Regions from separate parts of the Actinomadura rubteroloni genome, predicted to be linked through region 2. Evidence: riboswitches for the same ligand, from Rfam matches in the RefSeq annotation. Region 2 holds a riboswitch; each other region holds the start of a gene.
The links. A riboswitch is a leader RNA that binds a small molecule or an ion and turns the genes downstream of it on or off. The one in region 2 is predicted to bind cyclic di-AMP.
Positions count from the first base shown of each region.

Region 1: linked by a shared signal. The riboswitch ahead of BTM25_RS07265 (CHAP domain-containing protein) and the one ahead of BTM25_RS13795 (CHAP domain-containing protein) in region 2 are both predicted to bind cyclic di-AMP.
Region 3: linked by a shared signal. The riboswitch ahead of BTM25_RS18610 (C40 family peptidase) and the one ahead of BTM25_RS13795 (CHAP domain-containing protein) in region 2 are both predicted to bind cyclic di-AMP.

Region 1 is NZ_MTBP01000001.1:1,639,741-1,641,995, reverse strand. It holds gene BTM25_RS07270 (hypothetical protein) at 1-393, shown strand, start outside; cyclic di-AMP (ydaO/yuaA leader) riboswitch at 964-1,106, shown strand; gene BTM25_RS07265 (CHAP domain-containing protein) at 1,119-1,859, shown strand; gene BTM25_RS07260 (FAD-dependent monooxygenase) at 1,933-2,255, opposite strand, start outside.
Region 2 is NZ_MTBP01000002.1:508,730-510,984, forward strand. It holds cyclic di-AMP (ydaO/yuaA leader) riboswitch at 274-440, shown strand; cyclic di-AMP (ydaO/yuaA leader) riboswitch at 778-922, shown strand; gene BTM25_RS13795 (CHAP domain-containing protein) at 936-1,730, shown strand; gene BTM25_RS13800 (gluzincin family metallopeptidase) at 1,767-2,255, shown strand, end outside.
Region 3 is NZ_MTBP01000002.1:1,561,081-1,563,335, forward strand. It holds gene typA (translational GTPase TypA) at 1-825, opposite strand, end outside; cyclic di-AMP (ydaO/yuaA leader) riboswitch at 1,029-1,166, shown strand; gene BTM25_RS18610 (C40 family peptidase) at 1,174-2,166, shown strand.

The DNA.
Region 1 (2,255 bases), on a different contig from region 2:
CGTTCCACCGGCGTCCCGGACGGCCTGGCGACGCGCGACGACCTCGCGGCGCGCCACGGGATCAGTAAGCACCGACTGAAGCAGTTGTGGGCCGAGCGGGAGGCCAACGGGCATCCCGAGCCCGTCCGGCGGCACGGCAAGGCCCTGTTCTGGGACGAGGCCGCCTTCCTGTCCTGGTATGCGGGACTCGGGGCTCCTTCCGCCCCGGACGACCTGATCACGCTCGCGGAGGCGGGCCGGATGCTGGGCCTGGCCCCGGGCAGCGTGACGGTGTACGCGTCCCGTCCGCCGCGCGGCTGGCCCGAGCCCGTCCGCGTGGAGACCCTCGCCGGGGGCCGCGTCCGGCGCCTGTACCGCCGCGCCGACGTCGCGGCCTACGGGGCGTCCCGCTAGCGCGCTCCACAAGATCATTTCTTCACTCTACGCAGTCGCGGCGCCACGGGAATGACGGGCCCCGGGGTCCTGTTGTACGGGGTCCTCGCCACGACCGGCGGGGAGGGTCACGGGAATGCCAACACCGTCCCAGGTGTTCTACCCCGTATCCGCCGCGATGTCGGCAGGACCCCATGGGAATGGCAACGCGGTCCTCCGCGTTCTCCCATGTACGCGCCGCGAGAGCAGCGCACACCACGGGAATGTCAACCCCGGGCCAGGTGTTCTACGTAGGACCGCCGTTCATCCGGCGAAACCCACGGGAATGCAAGCATCTCGTCCGGTGTTGTAGCCCGTGACCGTCGCGGAAGCGGCGGACACCACGGGAATGCAAACACCACGTCAGGTGTTCTCTCCCGTACGAGCAGGCCGTACCGCGTTCTCCCGAGCGGAGCGCATCACGCGAGGCCTGAACCACGCGCCCCACCGTTCTTCCGGGGCCGTGCGCGAAGACCGCGCCACTGCCGCGCATCTTCCGCTCCGTGCCGTTTCTTCGGCCGGAGAACGTCCATCGACCGCCGGGCGCCTTCCGCGCGCCCCACGCCGAGTCCGCATCTCTGCGGAGCCGGGGACCCAAGGTTCCATCACGGGGTGAATCGGTTCGAGCACGAACCGTAGGGCGTCTTCCACGCCCGAACCCGTCAGCTAACCCGGTAGGCGTCATGGAAGCTGAGGAGCAATCCTTCATGATCGGTAAGCTTCGCACCGCCACGACCCGTACCCTCGCCCTGCGCGCCGCCGGCACCCTCGCCGCCGGGGCCGTGCTCGCCGGGACCGGCGCCGCCGCCGCGCAGGCCGCCGTCCCGACGCCGGGCAAGGACGTCCCGACCGGTGTCGTGTCCGCCGCGGACGCCGCGCAGCAGCGCGCCGCCGACGCCAAGCCCAACTCCACCGCGCCGGCCGCCCCGAAGCAGGCCGCGCCGAAGCAGGCCGCGCATGCCCCGACCGCGCAGGACGCCGTCCGGCTCGCCGAGTCGCAGGTCGGCCAGCGCGAGCAGGGCGCGGGCGCGACCAAGTTCTCCAAGTGGTACATGGCCACCGACCGGGCCAAGGAGACCGTCAAGCGCGACGGCGGCTCGCTCGGGTCCTACAAGAACGCCTCCTGGTGCAGCATGTTCGTGTCCTGGGTCGGCAACAAGCTCCAGTTCTCCGACCAGATGGGCGAGGACGCCTGGACCGTCCAGCACGCCAAGTGGTTCGAGGACAACGGTCGCTGGGGCCACACGCCCAAGCCCGGCGCGGTCGTCTTCTTCTCCTGGGACGGCGGCAAGTCGGCCGACGACATCGAGCACGTCGGGATGGTCGTGAAGGACAACCACGACGGCACGATCAAGACCGTCGAGGGCAACACCGGCAACGCCGTGAAGATCAAGACCCGTCCGGTCGACTCGGTCGTCGGCTTCGGGTACCCGAAGTACGCCAAGTGATCCACCCCGCCCGGAGCCCCGTGCCCGGCGCCGCCCCCGGCGGCCCGGCGCGGGGCTCCGCGCATTCGCGGGGTCAGGCCGGGGCGGCCCAGTCGACGCGGTAGGAGTGGATCCATTCGAGGGAGTCCTCGATGGACGCGTCGGTCAGCTTGGCGGCCGACGCGCGGGCGCCCAGCGCCACGATGTCCTGGACGCGGCCCCGGCGCAGTTCCTCGTAGCGCGCCGCCGCGTCGTGCCAGGACGGGCGGTCGCGCAGGCACTTGGCGAGGACGACCGCGTCCTCCAGTGCCATCGACGCGCCCTGGCCGGACGTCGGGGTGGTCGCGTGGGCCGCGTCGCCGAGCAGGATCGTCCTTCCCCGGCGCCAGACCGGGACGGCGGGCAGGTCGTGGGTCG
Region 2 (2,255 bases):
CTTGTCGGTGTCAGCCAGTCATCGGCGCAGGTCACGACACGTTCCACGTGCCGCGGCCCCGGTGCGGCGCCCACCAGCCGCCGCGCCCCGCAGGACGGCCGGCCCGGCCGCGTGCGCACGCCCGACGCGTGCATGGCGCCGAGAGCGCGTCACGACGGCCAGCAACGGGCTTCCGGCCCGGACGGTTCAGCGCCGTCCACGACCACATGTCAGCGCCGCTCGTCCCCCGCAGGAACCTGCGGACTCCACGGGCCCCATCACGCCCGTCCCGGCGAAGCGGCAGCGCCGAATCCGCGATGGCGGAACCGGGGACCCATCCGCCGCGCACGATCCCGCACCGGGACGCGCGGCACGGGGTGAATCGGCCCTCTCGGGGGCCGTAGGGCAGCTTCCACGCCCGAACCCGACAGCTAACCCGGCAGGCGTCTGGAAGAAGGAGCGACCCTGTCCAGCAGAGTTGTCACCACGTCCCGCCGTGCTCCGATCACGGCACCGTCCGACCTCTCCCCCAGACCCGCCGCACCGGCGGGCACCGCGCCCCCGGCCGTGCCGGGGACCGGCGTTCATGAGCGGACCGCCGCGCGCGGCTCCGTCCTCGGGACCACCGGCGCGGACTGATCCCACCGCCCCGCGAGGGGCCGTGCGCAGACCGCGCGTCCCGTGACGCGACAGCGCATCCTCATCCGGGGCCGTTCCCGGCCCCTCTCCCGGCGGAAGACGCCCGGAGGAACAGCCCAGAACCATCATCGGGCGCGCACCCGCGCGCCCACCGCCGAGTCCGCGGGAACGCCCGTCCGGCGTTCCCGCGGAGCCGGGGACCCACTGTGTCCTCATCCGGGGTGAATCGGCCCGTCACGGGCCGTAGGGCGGCTTCCACGCCCGAACCCGTCAGCTAACCCGGCAGGCGGTCATGGAAGCGAGGAGTAGACCCGCTCATGAACGGCAAGCATCGCAAACCCCGTCCGCTCACCGTCGCCGCGCGCACGACCGGCGCACTGGTGGCGGGTGCCGCGCTCGTCGGCACCGTCGCCGCGACGGCGCAGGCCGCCGTGCCGGTTCCCGGCAAGGACGCCCCGCAGGGCGCCCTGTCGGTCGCCGGGACGGCCGTCCAGCCCAAGGGGGGCCCGGTGGGGCTCCCGCAGGAGCGGAGGGTCCGGCAGGACGACCCGAAGACCGAAGCGCCGAAGGCCGACGCCCCCTCCGACGAGGGCGACGGCGGCACCGAGGCGCCGAGCACCGGACGGCCCACCGCGCACGACGCCATCCGGCTCGCCGAGTCCCAGGTCGGCGTCTCCGAGAGCCGCCACGGGAACACCAAGTTCCAGGACTGGTACATGACCACCGACCGCGCCCGTGAGACCGTCCGCCGCGACGGCGGCTCGGTCGGCGCCTACCGGGGCGCGAACTGGTGCGACATGTTCGTGTCCTGGGTCGGCGAGAAGATCGGGTTCACCGACCAGTTCGGGTCGGACGCGTGGACCGTCGAGCACGCCGACTGGTTCAAGGAGAACGGCCGGTGGGGCACCAAGCCCAAGCCGGGCGCGATCGTCTTCTTCGACTGGAACGGCGGCGGCTCCATCGACGGCATCGAGCACGTCGGGATGGTCGTCAAGGACAACCGGAACGGCACGATCGACACCGTCGAGGGCAACGCGGGCAACGCCGTCCGCAAGGAGACCCGCGACACCGGCTCGGTGGTCGGGTACGGCTATCCGAACTACCGGCGGTGAGCCGGACCTTCGGTGAAGCTCACTAGGATCGCCCGCATGACGGACGATCCCGGCGACGGGGCCCCGCGCCCGGCGTCCGCCCGACGGCGGATCGCCCTCGGCGCGGGGCTCTGCGTCGTCCTGTGCCTGCTCGCGGCGTACGCGTTCGCCGCGCGCGGGCACGATCGCCCGGCGCCGGTGGCCGCGCCGAGCCCCGCCGCCGCCCGCGCGCCGCGTCCGGCCGACGTCCGGACGGTCCTCGCCAACCGGGCCGCCGCCGTCCGCGCCGGGGACCGCGCCCGCTTCCTCGCCACCGTCGCGTCCGCGCCCGCCGCGTTCCGGGACGCCCAGGGTCGCGTCTTCGACAACCTGCGCCGCCTGCCCCTCGCGACCTGGGGCGAGCACTACGAGAGCGCCGACGGGACGACCGTCGCGGTCGCCGTCCGGTACCGGTTCGCCGGCTACGACCGCGCCGACGTCGTCCGCGAGCGCCACCTGACGTTCGCGTCCCGGTCCGGCGCCTGGACGATCACCGGGTCCGGCGCG
Region 3 (2,255 bases), 1.1 Mb from region 2:
GTCGGCGGGCTTGCGGGTCAGCGCCTCGGTCATCAGCAGCTCGGTGATCCGGACCTTCTCGACGCTGCCGTCGTGGCGGCACCACGCGACCTGCTGGCCCTTCTTGATCACGCCGGCGTGGACGCGGCAGAGCGCGATCCGGCCGAGGTAGCTGGACGCGTCCAGGTTCGTCACGTGCGCCTGGAGCGGCGCGTCCGGGACGTAGGACGGCGCCGGGATCGTCTCCTTGATCACCTGGAACAGCGGCTCCAGGTCCTCGGCGGCGGGCATCTCGCCGTCGCCGGGCTTGTCCAGCGACGCGCGGCCCGCGCGGCCCGAGGCGTAGACGATCGGGAACTCGATCTGGTCCTCGGCGGCGTCGAGGTCCATGAACAGCTCGTAGGTCTCGTCCACGACCTCGTCGATGCGGGCGTCCGGCCGGTCGGTCTTGTTGACGACCAGGATCACCGGAAGCTTGGCCTCCAGCGCCTTGCGCAGCACGAACCGGGTCTGCGGCAGCGGGCCCTCGCTGGCGTCCACCAGCAGGACGACGCCGTCCACCATCGACAGGCCGCGCTCGACCTCGCCGCCGAAGTCGGCGTGGCCCGGGGTGTCGATGATGTTGATCGTCATCCCGTTGTGCAGGACGGCCGTGTTCTTCGCGAGGATCGTGATGCCCTTCTCGCGCTCCAGGTCGTCGGAGTCCATGACGCGGTCGTTCACGTCCTGGTTCTCCCGGAACGCTCCGGACTGCCAGAGCATGGCGTCGACCAGCGTCGTCTTGCCGTGGTCGACATGGGCGACGATGGCGACGTTGCGGAGGTCGTCGCGCGTGGAGAAGGGCATGCAGGCTCGCCTTGGGTGAGGGTTGGGCGTGGGGATTTCGTGACGCCGCGGACGAGCGGCCACTACCAGTCTACTCGGCCCGCGCGGCGCCCTTTCCGACTCGGCGTCGCGACCCGGCCCCGGCGGCCAATTGGTCATCTATGCGCATTCTTTGTAAGGTCTTTCGTCATCCGGGCGTTCCCTCGCCCCTGCTCTCGGGGCCGCGTCCGGATCCGCCGAGTCCCCCGGAGGGGGAGCCGGGGACCCAACCGGGCTTCTCGGGGTGAATCGACGCACGGCGTCGTAGGGCTTCTCCGGCCCGAACCCGTCAGCTAACCCGGCAGGCGGCGAGGAGAGGAGAGACCGGTTTTGGCACCGGATTCCCGGCGGCGCCGCTGGACGGCGCCCGCAGTCGCGGTGGCCGCGCTCGTCGGCCTCGGGCTCACCGGACCGGCCGTCGCGCACGCCGCGTCGCCGCTGACCGTCCTCGCGGCTCCCAAGCCCACCGAGAAGGAGCTGCGCAAGCAGCTCGACGACCTCAACACCCAGGCCGAGATCCTCACCGAGAAGTTCAACAAGGCCCGCGTCGACCTGGACCGCGCGCAGCGCGCCGAGGCCGCCGCCGCCCGCATCTCGGCGGACCTGGAGGCCAAGGTCGCGCCCGCCCGCCGGCAGCTCGCCGCGCTCGCCGCCGCGAACTACATGAGCGGCGGACCGGACGTCCTGTTCGGCTCCGGCGGCGCGGACGGCCTGTCCGACACCGCCTACCTCGCCCAGAACCAGGCGACGGTCGTCGCGTCCGTCCAGGCGGAGATCGACAAGGCCAACAAGGCCAAGCTGGCCGCCGAGCAGCGCACCGCGCAGGTCGCGCAGGCCAAGAAGCAGGTCGAGAACGCCCGCACCACCGCCCGCAACAAGATCGCGGAAGTGCAGAAGCAGCTCGACAAGCTCACCACCACGCACGTCAAGGACCCGCACACCGGGCTGTCGGCGACCGTCACCGGCTCGGGCCTGCCCGCGCGGATGGCCCGCAAGGCGCTGACCAAGATCGGCCGCCCGTACGTGTGGGGCGCCGCCGGGCCGAGCACCTTCGACTGCTCCGGGCTCGTCGTGTGGGCTTACGCGCAGGTCGGCAAGCCGGGACTGCCGCACTACACCGGGGACCTCTTCGAGCTGGGGACGAAGGTGAGCCGGGGCTCGCTCCAGTCCGGCGACCTCGTCTACTTCGGGTCCAACCTCCACCACATGGGGATCTACCTCGGCGGCGGGAAGTTCCTGCACGCGCCGTCGACCGGCGACGTCGTCAAGATCTCGGAGCTCTCGGACCGGTCCGACTTCGCGGGGGCCAACCGCATCGGCTAGTCCTCTTTGTCGGGATCTATTCCGCAACGCCCCGGGTGGGGAGTACGCTCCGGCGCAGTCCGTGAACGCCGTTCCGGCGCACCGGTGTT